DNA from 2 places in the Sinobaca sp. H24 genome. Region 1 is predicted to be linked to the other one. Evidence: riboswitches for the same ligand, from Rfam matches in the RefSeq annotation. Region 1 holds a riboswitch; the other holds the start of a gene.
What was found. Region 1 has a riboswitch for FMN ahead of ribD (bifunctional diaminohydroxyphosphoribosylaminopyrimidine deaminase/5-amino-6-(5-phosphoribosylamino)uracil reductase RibD). Riboswitches for the same ligand answer to the same signal wherever they lie in the genome.

Region 1 (10,356 bases):
TCCACCTGGTATAGGCTGAATCCGTCAAAAGAAAGCGGTTCATTTACCCGGATTTCATCCTGGGTTACTTCTTCGAGTTCCGGTTCTTCACCGATTGTCCCGCCTTCTTCCCGTTCATAGACGATCGCATCCGTTTGGAAGGTTTCGACAATATTTCCTCCAGCTCTCTCGAGAGCGGTAGCAAAGGTCTCATCTTCTTCGTCATACATTTCCAGGAAGAACTGTTCGTTTTCAACAAAATATTCGCCGTCCGTCCCCGGCACAACTTCCGTTTCTCCTTCACGCACCCAGACTACTTCATCTACATACATTCCCGGAAAAAAGCGCAGCATCGCGCCGGTTAAAAATATAATCAGTCCGACGTGGTTGACGTATGGACCCCATCTTGAGAAACGCCCTTTTTCTGCAACCAGGTTATCTCCTTCTTCCCGAATCGTAAACTTTTTTTTTTCAAAACTTCCTTCGCCGCTTCCAACTGGTTTTCATCAGCCGGCACCGCCATTTCACCGAACATTCGCTGCCTGCGCAGAAAGCCTTCATTTCTGGTAACTTTTTGATGCTTTAATACCCGGTACAGCGGAACGACCCGGTCAAGGCTTGCAATAATTAACGAAATTCCCAAAGAGGCAATTAACGCCATATACCACCAGGAGCTGTACATATTATGTAATCCGAGCGTGTAATAAATTTGTCCGAGCACCCCGTACTCTTCCTGATAATGATCAGCTGCTGATACGTTATTGGGAATGTACATTTCCTGCGGAAAAATTGTCCCCAGTGAAGATGCCAGTAAAGTTAGTACAATAATCCATATGCCTACTTTTACCGAAGAAAAAAAGTTCCAGATTTTATCGATAATCGACTTATTGTACGTTTGGGAACGACGTGCAACTCCCTCATATCTCATATCTACGAGCGTCTGCTTCTTTGCTTTTTCGTTTAATGGTTTTCCGCACGCTTCACAAAGATCGGTTCCTTCTGGATTTGAGTAACCGCATTCACAAATCACTTTAGCCATTGAAACACCCCATTAGCTTACCCTGCCGGGCATCTGTTTCTTTACTTATTTGATAAAGCAGGCTTTCTGCTTATGTAATGAAACAGAAAGCCTTTTTTTATTCTTTCTCAGCAAGATCACGCAGTTTTTTTATTTCAATTGGTTTTAACTCTCTTGAATCGCCGGGCTCTAAACCATGCAGCGTTAGAAATGCGTAACTTTCACGCTTCAGCTTTATTACTTTATGGCCGATATGTTCAAACATCCGTCTAACCTGCTGGTTTTTTCCTTCATGAATAGAAATTTCAATAATAGAAGAGTTTCCTGATTTATTGGATGACTTCACATTCACTTTAGCAGGTGCTGTTTTTCCGTCTTCTAGATGAATGCCGCGCTCGAGTTTTTTCAGGTTTTCTTTTGATGGTCTGCCTTCTACTTTCGCAATATATGTTTTTACAATTTTATTACGGGGATGCATCATCAAATGGGCAAAGTCACCATCATTTGTTAAAAGAAGCGCTCCCGACGTCTCATAATCGAGGCGTCCTACTGGAAAAATACGCTGCTCTACATCCGGCAGAAAATCGTTAACGACTTTACGGCCTTTATCATCACTTACAGCTGAAATAATCGATTTAGGCTTATATAGAAGAAAATAAATTGGCTGCTCCTTATCCAAAGGAACACCATCTACTTCTACCACGTCATTTCCAACCGTTACTTTTGTTCCTAATTCTTTTACTACCTCACCATTCACAGTCACACGGCCCTCTTCCATCAGCTTCTCTGCTTTTCTTCTGGACGTGATTCCTGCACTTGCTATTACTTTTTGCAATCTTTCCATCTGCTTCACCTCATCCTCTATATCATACGCATCATGCCGGGGAACCACAACCTTTTTTCAGGCCTGAAGCTCCTTATCTTTCGTCTTCTTCCCATGTACCAATCCGGCTGAAAAATTGATCCGGCTCTTCTGATTTTTCTTCAGTGAACTGATCAATATCCGGGAGCTCCTTCAGCGAGGTAAGCTCAAAGTATTCCAAAAAACGTTTAGACGTACGATAGAGAATTGGACGTCCTATCTTATCTGCTCGTCCTGCCTCTGCTATCAGGGCCTTTGCAACCAATGTCTGAAGGGAGCTGCCTGAGCTTACACTTCGTATCTCATCAATTTCCGATTTCGTAATAGGTTCGTTATAAGCTATAATTGCCAGGGTTTCCAAAGCAGCCTGCGAAAGTTTGGGCCGGTCCGGGGTTATGACATATTGTTCTATATACGGAGCAAACTCATCTTTTGTCGCCATATGATAAGTAGTGCCTGCCTGCTTGAGACAAAGCCCGCCTTTTGTTTCATCCCTGTACTGCTTCATTTCCTCGAGCAGAACAGCGCACTCTTCCTCGCTTATCTCCAGCAGGGCTGCTGCTTCTTCTATCTCTACTCCCTGCTCCCCGCTTACATAAAGCAGGGATTCGAGAACTGCCTTTTGTTCTTCCTTATTGATCATACATTGTTCCTCCAGCGGTATGTACCTCTATATCAGAGAAATTGCCATTTTGTGTACAAATAATTTTTTGCTGCTTCATCATTTCCAGCATAGCCAGAAAAGTAACGACCACTTTCGGTTTGTCTGCTTCCCGGAAAAAATCCGCGAATAAACAGCTCCCCTGCCGTGATGCTAAAGTGCTTTCAATAGAACCAATCATCTCTTCCACGGAGTAGGATTCAGGCTTAATCACTGCTGAAGAAGGCTTGTTGAATGCTACGCGTGTCTGCAGTCTCTGCAGGGCATCGATCATATCATAAATAGTTACATTATCAGGCAGCGCCGTATCTTCTTTAGTGTCTTTATAATTCTGCCATGATTCGGAAAATGGCTTTGTATAATACGTTCCGGCCTCGGCTTCATGCTCTTTTAAATAACCTGCCGCCGCTTTATATTTTTTATACTCGGATAAACGATAAATCAGCTCTTCCCGGGGATCATAATCCATGTCTTCCTCTTCTTCTCCTGCAAAAATTGGTGCCGGAAGAAGCATGCTGCTTTTAATCTCCAGCAGGGAGGCGGCCATCACTAAATATTCGCTTGCTACATCAAGCTGAAGCTCCTGCATCGTACGGACATAATCGAGATACTGTGCTGTAACAGCCGAAACAGAAATATTGTAAATGTCTACTTCGGATTGTTGAATTAAATGCAGCAGCAGATCGAGCGGCCCTTCGAATGCATCTATTTTTACACTGTATTTCTTCATTTCTTTTCCCCTCTGCTCGCTTTCACACATATAAATTATATCATACCCGCCTGCCGCTTAACGATAGGCGAATTTATGACGTTTGACGCTTTGGAGTAGATTAATGAAAAGCACTTGTGGTAAAAGTATTGCCTTATGCTGCGTTCCAGAACTTTGTCAAAGAAAATACCCGACGAAAGTGAGGGCATGCTATGCCTCCTGTTTACTCTGACAGCTATATTCAATTCCTCATTCAATTTCACGGCTATCGTGATTACTTTGAATGTCATGAACTATTAGAAGAACACTGGAAAGAAAAAGAAGCAGGAATGCGCGATAAGCACTGGGTCGGCCTGATTCAGCTTGCCGTTGGGCTCTATCATCACCGCCGCGGTAATTTAGCGGGAGCAGAGAAAGTCCTTTTGCGCTCTTCCGGCATCATTGCCGAGCACTCGTCTTCCCTGCAGGAGCTTTCCATTGATACAAATGAGCTGCTGAACCGCATTTATATACAGCTCGATCAGCTTTCATCAAACAGCCCGTACTCGGATTTAAATATCCCGCTGACGGATGCCGGCCTCGTTCAGCACTGCATACAGGAATGCAGCAGCCGTCAGCTTGTCTGGCAGATGAAAAGCAACTTGGAAGATAAAGAATTAATTGACCGCCATACACGTCGGGACCGTTCCGATGTTATTAAAGAGCGCGAAGAACAGAAACTGCTTAGACAGCTTTCTTCAAGCCGCTATTCATTTTAGTTCTCTTTTCCATGAAGAAAGCGTCCGCCTGTTACGAAGCGGACGCTTTTTTACGTACTTTGAATTTCTTCCGGACGGCAGGCATCAAAAAAACCTTTTACAGTCTCAGAAGGAACGATATTTTTTTGAAGACGCTCCTGCATTTCCTCTACCATTCTTTTCCCCAGGCCTTCTCCCCGGTAAGATGGGTTCACACATAAATGCTGCAGCCTGACTGTGTTTTCATCTTCATTTACAAAACCGATAACGCCTACGATATCTTCCTTTTCTTTCCATAAAAAAAGCTCCCAGCTGCTTTCTGTTTCATACTTCTGTACCGTTTCAAGCAGAATTTTAATCTGCTTTTCATCCGGCGTATATGACAGCAGCCCCATTGCAATTTTCCGTTGTGCAGGTTTGAATTTCATAAACATATACATATACCCCTCATAACTTTAGAAAAATGGAAGACATTAACTTCTCAGCAGAATAATGCCCTGAAACAACACGAAAACATGGCGGTTGCTGCCGCCATGTTACGTGATTTATCGATATTGTACATGATTTAAATTAGTTTATCAAGATTCGCCATTTCAATTGCCGCCAGCGCTGCATCTGCGCCTTTATTACCGGCTTTAGTACCAGCACGCTCTATCGCTTCTTCAATTGTATTTGTCGTTAACACGCCGAAGATAACAGGAACATCATAATTCATTGCTACTTGTGATACTCCTTTAGCAGCTTCCGAGCAGACATAATCGAAATGAGGAGTCGCCCCTCGGATAACAGTACCCAATGTAATAATCGCATCATATTTTTTCGACTGGGCGAGTTTTTTTGAGGCATAAGGAATTTCAAATGCGCCCGGCACCCAAACCGTATCAATGTTTTCCTCTTTAACACCGTGGCGCTTCAATGTACCAACGGCTCCTTCAAGCAGGCGTCCGGTAATAAAATCGTTAAAGCGTCCTGTTACTACTGCTATTTTTAAGTCCTGACCTGTCATAGATCCTTCGAAATGTTCTCCCATGTCTGAAAACTCCCTTATTCTGTAATAAATTTTTTAGAAATGAAGCATGTGTCCCATTTTTCCCTGCTTGGTTCGCAAATATTTTTCGTTATCCTTGTTAAATGGCAGCTGAATAGGTACGCGGTCGATTACTTCTAAATCATAGCCCTTCAGCCCGGTAATTTTCCTTGGATTATTAGTAAGCAGGTTCATCTTTTTCACTCCCAGATCCCTGAGAATCTGAGCGCCGATGCCATATTCCCGGAGATCGGGTGCAAATCCAAGCTTTTCGTTAGCTTCTACTGTATCATATCCCTGCTCTTGAAGTTCATAGGCTTTCAGCTTATTAATCAGACCAATACCTCTTCCTTCCTGACGCATATAAAGCAGAATACCGCTTCCTTCCTGTTCAATCTGATGCAGGGCCGCATGAAGCTGCGGACCGCAGTCACAGCGGTGGGAACCGAACACATCCCCGGTTAGACATTCTGAATGCACTCGCACCAGTACAGGTTCATCCGGAAGAATATTTCCTTTCACAAGGGCGATACTCTCTTTTTGGTCAATCACGGATGTATAACCAAAAGCCGTAAATTCTCCAAATTCTGTCGGAAGCTTCACTTCTGTTTCTCTTATAACAAGCTTATCTTTTTTATGACGGTATTTAATAAGGTCCTTAATTGTAATCATTTTCACTTCATGCTTTTCAGCTATTTCCATAAGTTCGGGTACGCGGGCCATTTCTCCATCTTCTTTAATGATCTCACAAATGACCCCCGATGGCTCGGCGCCGGAAAGTCGTGCCAGATCAACCGCCGCTTCCGTATGCCCTGCTCTGCGGAGAACACCGCCTTCTTTAGCAATCAAAGGGAACACGTGGCCGGGACGCTTCAGGTCAAGCGGCCGGGTTTTTTTATCAACAAGCGACAGAATGGTATCCGCCCGCTCTTTTGCAGAAATACCGGTTGATGCACTCTTATGGTCCACACTTACTGTAAAAGCAGTACCGTGAGGATCTGTGTTGTGATCTACCATAGGAACAAGTTCGAGTTCTCTAGCTCTTTGTTCGGTTATAGGCGTACAGACCAGCCCGCGCCCGTGGGTAATCATAAAGTTAATCGTTTCCGGCGTGACTCTATCAGAGAGCGCTACAAAGTCGCCTTCATTTTCTCTGTCTTCATCATCACATACGATGACTGCTTTTCCCTGCATTAATTCATAAATAGCTTCTTCAATTGTATGAAACATGGATTCATTTTCCATGATGCACCTGCCTTCTTCCTATTGGAGTTTTACGCCTTTTTGTATTTTGTTTCAAGCAGGCGTTCCGTGTACTTCATTAATACATCGCATTCTACATTGATAGGATCATTGATCTGCTTGGCAGACAAGTTTGTTTCTTCCCAGGTGTGGGGGATAATCGAAACCGTAATAGTAGATGCTTCATCGTCCACTCCAAATAACGTAAGACTAATACCGTCAAGCGTCACAGATCCTTTCAGCATCATATACGGCATCAGCTGCTCCGGTACTTCAATATGAATATAAACCGCGTTTGCCAGCGGCTCGATGGATGCAATTCTTCCTGCAGCGTCCACATGGCCGCTTACGAAATGACCTCCGAATCGATTATTGGCCGCCATCGCTCTTTCTACATTCACGGGGCTTTTTTCCTGAAGAGCCTGAAGGCTGGTGCTTTTCATTGTTTCAGGCATAACATCCACCTGAAACATGCTTTCGTCAAAAGCAGTGACAGTGAGGCAGACCCCGTTGATGGAAATACTGTCGCCTTCTTTCATATCCTGCATAATTTTTTCAGCTTTTATTTTCAGCTCCATATGGGTCTCATGATCATTCATATGAGCGATAATAGCTTTTTCTTCTATAATCCCTGTAAACATAGCATTCATCCTTCCTTTGGAAAAGCCGTCATCTTAATATCTTCTCCCAATGTTTCCGTTGATTTAATGACAAGCTGCGCTGCGTTTTCCATCAGCTCCATTCCCTGTCCTCCAAACACTGGAAACGCGTCTTTTCCGCCCACCAGCTTAGGCGCTATATAGTAATGAAGTTCCTGAAATGCAGCTGCTTCCAAAAAGCTGCCATGCACAGTAGAACCGCCCTCCACATACAAGGACTGGATGTTTTTTTCACCGAGCTTTTTAAGAAGAACCGAAATAGAAATGGTGTCGTCTGCAAGCTCGATTATTTCTGCTCCTGCCGCTTTTAGTTCCTGCTTTTTCTTTTCTTCGGCCTGGCTTGTGCAGACGATCCAGACAGGGGCGCCATTATCCTGAAGCATTTTCGCAGTTGAAAGCGTCCGCAGCGACGTATCCAGCACAATACGTACCGGCTGTCTGAACGCTTGCTCGAGTCGAACATTTAGAGAGGGGTCGTCTGCAGCTGCTGTTCCTGCACCGACTAATATTGCGTCATGCTTCATACGGTTTAAGTGAACGTCTTTTCTTGCATTTTCCCCAGTAATCCATTTACTGCTTCCTGCATACGTAGCCGTTTTACCATCAAGCGTTGCTGCAGCTTTAAGCGTCACATAAGGAGTTTTTGTTTTCATATAGTGAAAGAAAAAACGGTTGATGCTATCTGCCTTTTCTTTCAGTACACCGATATCAACAGAAATGCCGGCCGCTCTCAGTTTCTCAATTCCCCTGCCTTTTACTTGAGGATTTGGATCAACAGAGGCTATAAAGACTCTTCGGATTCCGTTTTCAATCAGCAGGTCAGCGCAGGGGGGCGTTTTCCCATAATGGCTGCACGGCTCTAATGTTACATAGGCTACAGCGCCTTCTGCCTCCTTGCCTGCCATACGGACTGCATGCACCTCTGCGTGAGGCGTTCCTGCTTTCAGATGAGCGCCCATGCCGACGATTTGATGATTCTTTACTAATACTGCTCCAACTAACGGGTTGGGGATGTTTGTCCGTCAGCAGAAGCGGCCAGATCCAGTGCAAGCTTCATATAGGTTTCATCATTCATTGTTATTACAGCCCTTCCCGCTGACTCGTTCAACAGACTTCGAGGCATATAAAAACCCCCGAAGGACTTTCCTTCGGGGGAGTAATTAATCACGTTTAAATAAGCCCTGTCAACAGGTGCAAAAGGCCGCTGCTGCTTTACGTGTGTATCCACAGCAGGCAGCCTATTTAAACATGGTTTCCTTCTCCCATCCAGACTTTACTGTCGGCTTCGGAATTTCACCGAATCCACCGCTCTGCCTAAGCATTACGGGTCACGGACTAAAAAGAGCGCACTCTTTATCACCGCCGGTTGGGACTTTCACCCGACCCCGAAGGAACTGCCGCACGGCAGATACCAATGTTATTTTCTAAAAAGTATATACCTTATCATATGATAACCAAATGAGAAACGTCAACTAAAAATGCCTGACGGTACTATTATGTAAAAAAACCGGCATTCCGCCGGTTTTTTAAGCCTGTTTATTCGCTCCAGACTTTCACTTCCTGCATAACGTCTCCCTGCTTAATTCTATCAACAGTATCAAGACCTTCTGTTACTTTACCAAAAACAGTATGAACGCCGTCCAGGTGTGGCTGCGGTTCAAAAAGAATAAAGAACTGGCTTCCGCCTGTATCTTTGCCGGCATGTGCCATAGATAAATAGCCTTTACCGTGCTTATTAGGATTTCCTTCTGTTTCACACTTAATAGTATAACCCGGTCCGCCTGTTCCATTGCCGCTTGGGTCTCCGCCCTGAGCTACAAATCCAGGAATGACACGGTGAAAGTTCAATCCGTTGTAAAACCCTTTATTCGCAAGTGTTTCGAAATTTTCTACTGTTCCTGGTGCATCCTGGTCAAAGAATTCAATTTGAATTTCTTCTCCATTTTCAAACTTAATGCTTCCTTTTTTCATTACAATCAACCACCTTTTTTAAAATGTAAAGCCCGGCTGATTAAAACCGGCTGTTCTATTATACCCTCTCTGCAGAGCGGAGAGGCAAATCATTTTTTAATAAATCTTCGTACGTTTCTTTTCTTATAACAAGCTGGGTCGTTCCATTTTCTGCAAACACGACCGGCGGCCTTGAAAACCGGTTATAATTATTAGCCATGGCATACCCATAAGCACCTGTGCAGAAAACAGCCAGCACGTCATCTTCGGCAAGTTCCGGAAGCGGCAGATCCCAAATCAGCATATCTCCTGACTCACAGCATTTTCCGGCTATGGCAAATGTATCTTCTGCTTTGTCATTTGCACGGTTCGCAAGTACCCCTTCATATTCTGCATGATAGAGGGCGGGGCGTATATTATCGGTCATTCCTCCATCGACTGCCGCATACCGGCGCACCCCTGGAATGTTTTTCTGGGATCCTATTTTATAAAGAGTTGTTCCAGCGTCCCCGGTCATCGCCCGGCCGGGTTCAATCCAGATTTCCGGCATATCCAGGCCGTGCAGCGAGCTCTGCTCCTGCACTGTATGAATTAGAGAGGTCACATACTCCTCAGGCAGCAGCGGTTCGTCTCCTTCAACATAACGTATGCCAAAACCTCCGCCTGCATTCAGCACTTCCGGCTCAAAGTCCAGTTCTTCCTTCCAGCGGATAATCTGGCTGAAGAGCTTCTCAATGGCCATCGAAAATCCATGAGTATCAAAAATCTGCGAGCCGATATGGCAGTGAATACCTTTTAGCTGCAGGTAAGGATGATCTTTCAGTCGTTTAATTGCTTCGTCAGCCTGTCCGCTCGTTAAGTCAAAACCAAACTTGGAATCTTCCTGTCCCGTTGAAATATATTCATGTGTATGAGCTTCGATTCCAGGAGTTGTGCGGATCAGCACATGCGGAGACTTTTTCATTTTTTCGGTCTGCTCTTTGAGCATATCGAGTTCATGAAAATTATCTACAACAAAACACCCGACATCCAGATCCAGTGCCATTTGAATTTCTTCAAGGGATTTATTATTTCCATGAAGGTGTACACGCTCCATCGGAAATCCTGCCCGTTTGGCTGTAAGCATTTCCCCGCCTGATACTACGTCCAGACTTAATCCAAGCTCATCAGCAAGCTGAACCATAGCAATACAGCTGAAGGCTTTGCTTGCATAAGCTACTTGATACTGCACGCCTTCTGCTTCAAATGCTTTTTTGAAGCCTCTTGCTCTGCGTCGTATCAGTTCGACATCGTAAACAAAAACCGGCGTCCCATATTCTTTTGTAATATCCATCGTATCCACGCCGCCTATTTCCAGGTGGCCTTTTTGTTTATTTGGCTGGTGCCGTGTAAATACATCGCTTTTCCCCCTACTCCCATTCAGTGATTTATATTGTAGCATCTATTTGCAGGAGTACAAAGAAAAACTCTCGCGGCTGTTTTCAGGCACTATTTTATACGATCGTATCGTGG
Region 2 (10,356 bases), on a different contig from region 1:
ATCGCTGCCGGAGCAGACGCCATTGTTCTCGATGTAAAGACAGGCAGCGGGGCCTTTATGGAAAGCGTGGAAGAGGCAAGAGAGCTTGCCGGCGCGATGGTGGATATTGGGAAATCACTGGATCGGAAAACGATGGCAGTTATATCCGATATGAATCAGCCGCTCGGCCGTTTTGTCGGAAACGCGCTGGAAGTCAAAGAAGCCATTGATACGTTAAACGGAAAAGGACCGAAAGATCTTCACGATCTAAGCGTTACGCTTGCCGCACACATGGTTGTCCTTGCGGATAAAGCAGCCAATTTGGAAGAAGCAGTGAAATTGGTGGAGCAGGTTATTAATAATGGAGAAGCATTGAAAAAAATGAAGCAGTTCATTGAAGCGCAGGGAGGCGACGCCTCGTCAGTGGATGATTCCAGTCTTCTTCTCAACGCTTCTCATCTAATAGAAGTAACATCTGAAAAAAATGGATTTGTCAGCGGAATGAAAGCTTCTGAAATAGGACGTGCTGCTATGACGCTTGGTGCAGGACGGGCAACAAAAGACGATGAAATTGATTATGCGGTAGGAATCGAACTTCAGAAAAAAAATCGGGACCGCGTTCAGGCGGGCGATGTGCTTGCTGTTCTTCACGCCAATCAGACAGATGCTTCGGAAGCATCTGCTATTGTCAGGGAGGCCTATGAATATTCTGATTCCGAAGTTGTGCCGGAGCCTCTTATTCATGACACGATCGTATAAAAGCCCCTGATAACAACTGCGAGAGTTTTTCTTTGTACTCCTGCTAATAGATGCTACAATATAAATCACTGAATGGGAGTAGGGGGAAAAACTATGTATCTACACGGCACCAGCCAAATAAACAGTAAAGGCCACCTGGAAATAGGCGGCGTTGATACAATGGATATAACGAAAGAATACGGAACACCGGTTTTTGTATATGATGTAGAGCTTATCCGGCGCCGGGCAAGAGGCTTTAAAAAAGCATTCGAAACAGAAGGCATGCAGTATCAGGTGGCATATGCGAGCAAGGCGTTCAGCTGTATTGCCATGGTTCAGCTTGCTGACGAACTGGGATTAAGCCTCGATGTTGTTTCAGGTGGAGAAATGCTGACGGCCAAGCGTGCCGGATTTCCAATGGAACGTGTTCACCTTCATGGGAATAATAAATCCCTTGAGGAAATCCAGATGGCTCTTGATCTTGATGTCGGGTGTTTTGTAGTGGATAATTTTCATGAATTGGATATGCTCAAGGAGCAGACTGAGAAAACGAAAAAAACCCCGCATGTGCTGATCCGCACGACCCCTGGAATTGAAGCTCATACGCATGAGTATATTTCCACAGGCCAGGAAGACTCGAAGTTTGGTTTTGATTTAACAAGCGGCCAGGCGGATGAAGCTATTAAGCGTCTGAAAGATCATCCTTATCTGCAGCTGAAAGGGATCCACTGCCATATAGGTTCACAGATTTTTGATACGAATGGTTTTTCCATGGCTATTGAAAAATTATTCAGCCAGATTATCCGCTGGAAAGAAGAATTGGATTTCGAGCCGGAAGTACTCAATGCAGGGGGCGGTTTCGGGATCCGCTATGTAGAGGGTGACGAGCCGCTGCTGCCGGAGGAGTATGTTACCTCTTTAATTCATACGGTGAAAGAACAGTCTGCCATGCACGGACTAAAGCTTCCTGAAATCTGGATTGAACCAGGCCGGGCAATGACCGGTGATGCCGGGACTACGCTTTATAAAATCGGCTCCCAGAAAAACATTCCGGGTGTCCGCAGATATGCTGCAGTTGACGGAGGTATGACCGATAATATCCGCCCTGCACTGTACCATGCTGAATATGAAGGGGTGCTTGCAAACCGCGCCAACGATAAAGCAGAAGATACGTTTGCCATTGCAGGGAAATGCTGTGAGTCCGGCGATATGCTGATCTGGGATCTGCCTCTACCGGAAATTGCCGAAGATGATGTGCTGGCAGTTTTCTGCACGGGTGCCTATGGATATGCCATGGCTAATAACTATAACCGATTTTCCAGACCTCCGGTCGTTTTTGCAGAAAACGGTTCGGTCCAGCTCGTCATAAAAAAAGAATCCTATGAAGATTTATTAAAAAATGATTTGCCTCTTCGCTCAGCAGAGAGGGTATAATAGAACAGCCGGTTTTATTAAACCGGGTTTTACATTTTAAAGAAGGTGGTTGATTGTGATGAAAAAAGGAAGCATTAAGTTTGAAAACGGAGAAGAAATTCAAATTGAATTCTTTGACCAGGATGCACCAGGCACAGTAGAAAACTTTGAAACACTTGCCAATAAAGGCTTTTATAATGGATTGAATTTCCACCGCGTCATTCCTGGATTCGTAGCCCAGGGTGGAGACCCTAGCGGCAACGGCACAGGTGGACCGGGATATACCATTAAATGTGAAACAGAAGGAAATCCTAATAAGCACGGTAAAGGCTATTTATCAATGGCGCATGCCGGCAAAGATACGGGCGGAAGCCAGTTCTTTATTCTTTTTGAACCACAGCCTCACTTAGACGGCGTTCACACGGTCTTTGGTAAAGTAACAGAAGGCCTGGATACGGTAGATAGAATCAAGCAGGGCGACGTTATGCAGGAAGTGAAAGTCTGGAGCGAATAAAGCAAAAAAACCGGCTCCGTGCCGGTTTTTTTACATAACAGAACCGTCAGGCATTTTAGTTGACGATTCTCATTGGATTATCATATGATTAAGTATATACTTTTATAAAATAACATTGGTACCTGCCGTACGGCAGTTCCTTCGGGGTCGGGTGAAAGTCCCAACCGGCGGTGATAAAGAGCATTCTCTTTTTAGTCCGTGACCCGTAATGCTTAGGCAGAGCGGTGGATTCGGTGAAATTCCGAAGCCGACAGTAAAGTCTGGATGGGAGAAGGAAACCATGTTTAAATAGGCTGCGCGATACTTTGTGTTTAACATAGAGAAGCGGCCTTTGATCCCTGTTTACAGGGCTTATTTAAACGTGATTAATTACTCCCCCGAAGGAAACAGTCCTTCGGGGGTTTTTATATGCTCCGAAGCTGATTGGACGGGGCAGTGGGAAAGGCTGTAATAAATATGAACGATGAAACATATATGAATTTCGCACTGGATCTGGCAGTTTCCGCTTCAGGCCAGACCTCCCCCAACCCATTAGTGGGAGCCGTAATAGTAAAAAACAATCAAATTGTCGGCATGGGGGCACACCTAAAAGCGGGAACCCCCCACGCAGAAGTGCATGCCGTGCGCATGGCAGGGGACCAGGCGCAGGGTGCTACGGCCTATGTGACGCTGGAACCGTGCAGCCATTATGGGAGAACGCCTCCCTGCGCCGATCTATTGATCGAAAGCCGGGTTGATAGAGTAGTGGTGGCTTCTGTCGATCCCAATCCCGAAGTGAAAGGAAGAGGGATCGAAAAACTAAAGGCAGCCGGAATAACCGTTGAAGTCGGCGTCCTAAAAGAAAAGGCAGACAAAATAAACAATTTTTTCTTTCACTATATGAAAACAGCGACACCCTACGTGACGCTTAAAGCAGCAGCCACACTGGACGGGAAAACAGCTTCCTACACCGGCAGCAGCAAATGGATTACGGGGGGGAAAGCAAGAGAAGATGTCCATTTAAACCGAATGAAGCACGATGCGATACTAATCGGTGCGGGAACAGCCGCTGCTGACGATCCCTCTCTTAATGTCAGGCTTGATCATGCGTTCAGGCAGCCGGTACGAATTATCCTGGATACTTCCCTGCGAACGAGTCCGACTGCAAAAATGCTGCATGATGAAGGAGCTCCCGTTTGGATAATCTGCGGTAGTGGAGCCGATGAGAAAAGAAAACAGGTTTTGAAAGCCGCCGGAGCCGATATTATAAAGCTGCAGGAGGAAACAATAACGATTCCTGTTCTTCTCGGAAAGCTGGGAGAAAAAAATATACAGTCTTTGTATGTAGAAGGCGGGGCAGCTGTACATGGCAGCTTTTTAGATGCAGCCGCTTTTCAGGAACTGCACTATTATATAGCCCCAAAGCTGATTGGCGGAAAAACGGCATTTCCTGTTTTTGGAGGACGCGGCATAGCTCTTATGGAAGAGGCCGCAGAACTGGTAGTGGAATCAACCGAAACATTAGGAGAAGACATGAAGATAACGGCTTTTCCAAAGAAAGGATGAATGCTGTGTTCACAGGAATTATAGAAGAAAAAGCAACGATTGCCCAGATGAATGACCATGAAACGCATATGGAGCTGAAAATAAAAGCGGAAAAAATTATGCAGGACATGAAAGAAGGAGACAGTATTTCCATTAACGGTGTCTGCCTGACAGTTACAGATTTCGATGAAAACATGTTTCAGGTCGATGTAATGCCTGAAACAATGAAAAGCACCAGTCTTCAGGCTCTTCAAGAGAACAGCCGCGTAAATGTGGAAAGAGCTATGGCAGCCAATAACCGCTTCGGTGGACATTTCGTAAGCGGCCATGTGGATGCAGCCGGAAGAATTGCCTCCATTGAGCCGCTGGCAAACGCAGTGTACATTCACATTGAAGTGCCGGAGCAGCTGATGCCGTATATGATGCTTAAAGGATCCGTAACGCTCGACGGCATAAGTCTTACTTTATTTGGAGTGGACGATGCAGCATCTACTATTACTGTTTCGATTATTCCCCACACGTGGGAAGAAACAAACTTATCTACTAAACAGATAAATGATCCAATCAACGTAGAATGCGATGTGTTAATGAAATACACAGAGCGTCTGCTTGAAACCAAATACAAAAAAGCGTAAAACTCCAATAGAAAGAAGGCAGATGCATCATGGAAAATGAATCCATGTTTCATACAATTGAAGAAGCCATCTATGAATTAATGCAGGGAAAAGCAGTGATCGTAGTCGATGATGAAGACAGGGAAAATGAAGGCGACTTTGTCGCTTTATCCGATAGAATTACACCAGACACCATTAACTTTATGATTACCCACGGACGTGGTCTCGTCTGTACGCCTATAACCGAAAAAAGGGCCGGGGAGCTGGAGCTGGTTCCGATGGTTGACCACAATACCGATCCCCACGGAACAGCGTTCACAGTCAGCGTAGATCACAAAAGTGCGTCTACCGGCATTTCAGCCAAAGAACGGGCGGATACCATCCTTTCTCTTGTTAATAATAAAACCCGGCCGCTCGATCTAAAGCGTCCCGGCCATGTTTTCCCATTGATCGCTAAAGAGGGAGGGGTTCTCCGCAGAGCCGGACATACCGAAGCGGCTGTTGACCTGGCACGTCTTTCCGGTGCTGAGCCGTCGGGCGTTATCTGTGAAATTATTAAAGAGGATGGGGAAATGGCCCGTGTCCCTGAGCTTCTTGAAATCGCTGAAAAACATGAAATCAAGATGATTACGATCAAGGATCTTATTAAATACCGTCATAAAAAAGACAAGCTGATCGTAAGAGAAACAGAAGTGAAGCTGCCAACAGAATTCGGTGAATTTACAGCGTACGGCTACACTTCTGTTATTGATCAAAAAGAAAGTATCGCGCTCGTAAAGGGTAATATCCTGCCGGATGAACCCGTACTTGTACGGGTTCACTCAGAATGTTTAACAGGAGATGTATTTGGTTCCCACCGCTGCGACTGCGGCCCTCAGCTTCATGCAGCCCTGCAGCAGATTGAGCAGGAAGGCAGCGGTATTCTGCTGTACATGCGCCAGGAAGGAAGAGGTATCGGCCTGATCAATAAGCTGAAAGCCTATGAACTTCAGGAGCAGGGATATGATACAGTAGAAGCTAATGAAAAGCTTGGTTTTGCGCCTGATCTCCGCGATTATGGAATTGGCGCCCAGATTCTTAAAGACCTTGGAGTAAAAAAAATGAACCTGCTTACCAATAATCCCAGAAAAATTACCGGGCTCAAGGGTTATGATCTGGAAGTGATCGACCGTGTACCTATTCAGCTTCCACTTAACAAGGATAACGAAAGGTATATGCGGACCAAACAGGGAAAAATGGGGCACATGCTCCACTTCTAAATATATGCAGCATAACATTAGAGAATAAGGGAGTTTTCAGACATGGGACAGAATTTTGAAGGATCTATGACAGGGCAGGACTTAAAATAGCAGTAGTTACCGGACGCTTTAACGATTTTATTACTGGGAGACTGCTTGAAGGAGCAGTCGGTACATTAAAACGCCACGGTGTAACAGAAGAAAATATCGATACCGTCTGGGTACCGGGTGCATTTGAAATTCCTTATGCTTCCAAAAAACTGGCGCAGAAAAAAATATGATGCAATTATTACACTTGGTACCGTCATCCGCGGAGCAACGCCTCACTTTGATTATGTCTGCTCAGAAGCCGCCAAAGGAGTATCACAGGTAGCTATGAATTATGATCTTCCCGTTATATTCGGCGTATTAACAACAAATACGATCGAAGAAGCGGTGGAAAGAGCCGGCACGAAAGCTGGCAATAAAGGCGCAGACGCAGCGCTTGCAGCAATTGAAATGGCTAATCTTGATAAACTTTTTTAAATCATGTACAATATCGATAAATCATGAAACATGGCGGTTCTATCTGCCATGTTTTCGTGCTGTTTGAGGACGTGCTTTCTCCAAGCAGCACATATCTTCTATTTTTCGAAAGTGATGAGGGATATATTTATATGTTCATGAAATTTAAGCCTGCACAACGAAAAATCGCAATGGGCCTGCTGTCATACATGCCGGAAGAAAAGAGTATTAAACTATTGCTTGAAACCGTGCAGAAGTATGAAACAGAAAGCAGCTGAGAGCTTTTTTTATGGAAGGAAAAAGAAGATTTTGTAGGAGTTATTGGTATTGTGAATGAAACGGAGAATACGGTCAGGCTGCAGCATTTATGTATTAACCCATCCTACCGCGGGGAAGGTCTTGGCAGGAAAATGGTAGAAGAAATGCAGCAGCGCCTTCAAAAAAATATGGTTCCTTCCGAGGCGGTAAAAAGCTTTCTTGAATCATGCCGGCCGGAAGAAACCCAGAGTACGTAGAAAAAGCGTCCGCTTCGTAACAGGCGGACGCTTTCTTATGGAAATTTCTTTAGTAAGAGGAATAACGGCTGGCCGCAGCCTGCTTTCGTTTCTTTTGTTCTTCGCGTTCCTGAATTACATCGGATCGGTCCCGGCGTGTATGGCGGTCAATTAATTCCTTATCGGCCATATCGCTTTTATTCTGCCAGACAAGCCGGCGTCGTGCACATTCTTCATAACAGTGCTGAACGAGTTTTTTCATCCGTCAGGGGGATATTTAAATCCGAATAAGGATCGTCGGATAAGAGCTGATCGAGCTGTAAATAGATGCGGTTTAACAATTCATCTGTATCGATAGAAAGCTGCTGCAGGGAATACGAATGCTCGGCAATAATTCCGAAGAACGAAGGAGCACTTTCTCTGCGCCTGCATAATTGCCGCGGCGCTGATGATATAACCCGACGGCAAGCTGAATGAGTCCTACCCAGTGTTTGTCGCGTCTGCCGGCTTCTTTTTCCTTCCAGTGTTCTTCTAACAATTCATGGCATTCAAAGTAATCACGATGCCCGTGAAACTGAATAAGGAATTGAATATAGCTGTCAGAGTAAATAGGAGGCATAGCATGCACTCGCTTTCGTTGAATATTTTCTTTGACAATGTTCTAAAGGCCGTTGGAGTACATATTCTAAACTTTACCACATGTGCTTTTCATTAATCTACTCCGAGACGTTAAACGTCATAAATTCGCCTATCGTTAAGCAGCAGATGGATATGATATAATTCAAGTGTGTGAAAGGGAACAGAGGGGTAGAAAAATGGAGAAATACAGCGTAAAAATTGATACATTCGAGGGACCACTCGATCTGCTGCTGCATTTAATCCAACAATCAGAAGTAGATATTTATCATATTTCTGTTTCAACGATTACAGCCCAATATTTGGACTATGTGCGGACGATGCAGGAGCTTCAGCTTGATGTAGCAAGTGAATATTTAGTGATGGCAGCATCTCTTCTGGAGATCAAGAGCAGCATGCTTCTTCCTGCACCGATTTTGAGGAAGAAGAAGAGGACTACGAGTACGACCCCAGGGAAGAACTCATTTATCGTTTATCCGAATACAAAAAGTATAAAGCCGCTGCAGACTATCTGAAAAAGCAGGAAGCCGAAGCGGGTACTTATTATACAAACCATTTTCGAGATCATGGCAGGAACTTAAAGATAAAAAAGAAGATACGGCGCTGCCGGATAACGTATCCATATACGATATGATTGACGCCCTGCAGAGGCTGAAGACCCGCGCTGCGTTTAACAAACCTTCCTCTGCAGTCATCAAACAGGAAACGTATTCCGTTGAAGAGATGATCGGTTCTATTGAAAACATGTTAGCCTCTCCGGCACGGCAGCTGCTTATTCGCAGACTTTTTTATGGAGGCGGATAAGCCGAAAGTGGTGGTTACATTTCTGGCGATGCTGGAAATGATGAAGCAGCAAAAAATCATCTGTACACAGGATGGGAATTTCTCTGATATTGAAGTACATACCGCTGGAGGAACAACGTATGGTAAATAAGGAAAAACAAAAAGCAGTATTGGAATCGCTTCTATATGTAAGCGGAGAAGAAGGAGTGGAAATCGAAGATGCTGCGGGTCTGCTGCAGATCAGCATGGAGGAATGTTCTTTTCGCTGGAAGAAATGAAGCAGCAGATGCAGGAAAAGGAAGGCGGTTTGTGTTTGAAACAGACCAGTACCTCCTACCAGATGGCAGCAAAAGATGAGTACGCTTCGTATATAGAGCAGTACGTCATCACTCCTGATCGACCGAAGCTCTCTCAGGCTGCCCTGGAGACACTTGCGATCATAGCTTATAATGAGCCGATTACTAAAACAGAAATTGATGACATACGAAGTGTGAGTTCGGGCAGTTCCATTCAGACTCTGGTTGCCAAAGCCCTGATAGCAGAAGCAGGCCGGGCCGATAAAATTGGACGGCCTATTCTATACCGCACGTCCAAACGCTTTTTGGATATTTTGAGCTCACATCGCTGCAGGAACTTCCGGATATCCAGCAGTTCAGTGAAGAAAAAACAGAGGATCCGGATCAGTTTTTCAGCCGGATTGATGCATGGGACGAAAACGACAGATAGACACCGTGCTGAACGGAAAAAAGGTTGTGGTTCCACAGCATGATGCGTATGATATAGAAGATGAGGTGAAGCAGATGGAAAGATTGCAGAAAGTAATAGCAGGAGCAGGAATTACGTCCAGACGAAAAGCAGAAAAGCTGATCGAAGAAGGACGCGTTACTGTAAATGGTGATGTAGTAACAGAATTAGGAACAAAAGTAACAGTCGGTAATGACGTAGTGGAAGTAGATGGAGTGCCTTTGGATAAAGAGCAGCCGGTCTATTTTCTTCTATATAAGCCTAATCAATCATTTCAGCTGTAAGTGATGATAAAGGCCGTAAGGTGGTAAATGACTTTCTGCCGGATATCGAACAGCGTATTTTTCCAGTAGGCAGGCTGGATTATGAAACGTCCGGGCTTCTTCTTTAACAAATGATGGTGATTTTGCTCATTTGATGATGCATCCGCGCAATAAAATTGTAAAAACGTACATTGCAAAAGTAGAAGGAAGACCTTCGAAAGAAAACCTGAAAAAGCTGGAGCGGGGCATTTATCTCGAAGACGGTAAAACGGCGCCTGCAAAAGTAAACGTCAAAAGCTCTAATAAGTCGGGAAATTCTTCTATTATCGAGATCTCCATTCATGAAGGAAAAAACCAGCAGGTCAGGCGGATGTTTGAACATATCGGACACAAGGTGATTAAGCTGAAGCGGGAAGTTATGCGTTTCTAACCCTGCAGGGGCTGGAGCCCGGCGATTCAAGAGAATTAAAGCCGATTGAAGTGAAGAAACTGCGCGATCTGGCAGAGCAGGAATAAAATAAGGCTTTCTGTTCCGGTATATACTTCGGACAGAAAGCCTGCTTCATCAAATAAATAGAGAAACAGATGCCCGGCAGGGTAAGCTAATGGGGTGTTTCTATGGCTAAAGTGATTTGTGAATGCGGTTACTCAAATCCGGAAGGGACCAATCTTTGTGAGGCATGCGGGAAACCGCTGAATGAAAAGCGAAGCAGCAGACGCTCGTAGATATGAGATATGAAGGGGTGGCAAGGCGATCCCAGACATATAAATCTATTGTCGATAAAGTCTGGAACTTTTTTTCTTCGGTAAAAGTAGGTATATGGATCATTATCCTAACGCTTCTGCATCGTCTCTTGGCACCATTTTTCCACAGGAAATGTATATTCCAAATAACGTATCAGCAGCGGAGCA

Region 2: it holds a riboswitch for FMN, as region 1 does, so the genes downstream of both, ribD (bifunctional diaminohydroxyphosphoribosylaminopyrimidine deaminase/5-amino-6-(5-phosphoribosylamino)uracil reductase RibD) here and ribD (bifunctional diaminohydroxyphosphoribosylaminopyrimidine deaminase/5-amino-6-(5-phosphoribosylamino)uracil reductase RibD) in region 1, are expected to answer to the same signal.

Annotation. Positions count from the first base shown of each region.
Region 1 is NZ_JALBWT010000009.1:24,715-35,070, reverse strand. Features, by position in the region: partial or broken gene resB (cytochrome c biogenesis protein ResB) at 1-1,018, opposite strand, end outside; gene MMY81_RS13440 (pseudouridine synthase) at 1,116-1,841, opposite strand; gene scpB (SMC-Scp complex subunit ScpB) at 1,915-2,502, opposite strand; gene MMY81_RS13430 (segregation/condensation protein A) at 2,492-3,250, opposite strand; gene MMY81_RS13425 (DUF309 domain-containing protein) at 3,442-3,987, shown strand; gene MMY81_RS13420 (GNAT family N-acetyltransferase) at 4,038-4,394, opposite strand; gene ribH (6,7-dimethyl-8-ribityllumazine synthase) at 4,532-4,996, opposite strand; gene MMY81_RS13410 (bifunctional 3,4-dihydroxy-2-butanone-4-phosphate synthase/GTP cyclohydrolase II) at 5,030-6,223, opposite strand; gene ribE (riboflavin synthase) at 6,268-6,876, opposite strand; partial or broken gene ribD (bifunctional diaminohydroxyphosphoribosylaminopyrimidine deaminase/5-amino-6-(5-phosphoribosylamino)uracil reductase RibD) at 6,882-7,969, opposite strand; FMN riboswitch at 8,145-8,291, opposite strand; gene MMY81_RS13395 (peptidylprolyl isomerase) at 8,431-8,865, opposite strand; partial or broken gene lysA (diaminopimelate decarboxylase) at 8,924-10,242, opposite strand; gene MMY81_RS13385 (pyrimidine-nucleoside phosphorylase) at 10,338-10,356, opposite strand, start outside.
Region 2 is NZ_JALBWT010000002.1:200,299-210,654, forward strand. Features, by position in the region: gene MMY81_RS04200 (pyrimidine-nucleoside phosphorylase) at 1-738, shown strand, start outside; gene lysA (diaminopimelate decarboxylase) at 832-2,151, shown strand; gene MMY81_RS04210 (peptidylprolyl isomerase) at 2,210-2,644, shown strand; FMN riboswitch at 2,778-2,924, shown strand; gene ribD (bifunctional diaminohydroxyphosphoribosylaminopyrimidine deaminase/5-amino-6-(5-phosphoribosylamino)uracil reductase RibD) at 3,101-4,189, shown strand; gene ribE (riboflavin synthase) at 4,195-4,803, shown strand; gene MMY81_RS04225 (bifunctional 3,4-dihydroxy-2-butanone-4-phosphate synthase/GTP cyclohydrolase II) at 4,848-6,041, shown strand; partial or broken gene ribH (6,7-dimethyl-8-ribityllumazine synthase) at 6,084-6,545, shown strand; gene MMY81_RS33265 (hypothetical protein) at 6,677-6,802, shown strand; partial or broken gene MMY81_RS04235 (GNAT family N-acetyltransferase) at 6,818-7,039, shown strand; gene MMY81_RS04240 (hypothetical protein) at 7,089-7,280, opposite strand; gene MMY81_RS04245 (DUF309 domain-containing protein) at 7,353-7,637, opposite strand; gene MMY81_RS04250 (segregation and condensation protein A) at 7,834-8,169, shown strand; gene MMY81_RS04255 (hypothetical protein) at 8,118-8,288, shown strand; gene MMY81_RS04260 (segregation/condensation protein A) at 8,445-8,588, shown strand; gene MMY81_RS04265 (hypothetical protein) at 8,578-8,715, shown strand; gene scpB (SMC-Scp complex subunit ScpB) at 8,691-9,206, shown strand; partial or broken gene MMY81_RS04275 (pseudouridine synthase) at 9,238-9,960, shown strand; partial or broken gene resB (cytochrome c biogenesis protein ResB) at 10,063-10,356, shown strand, end outside.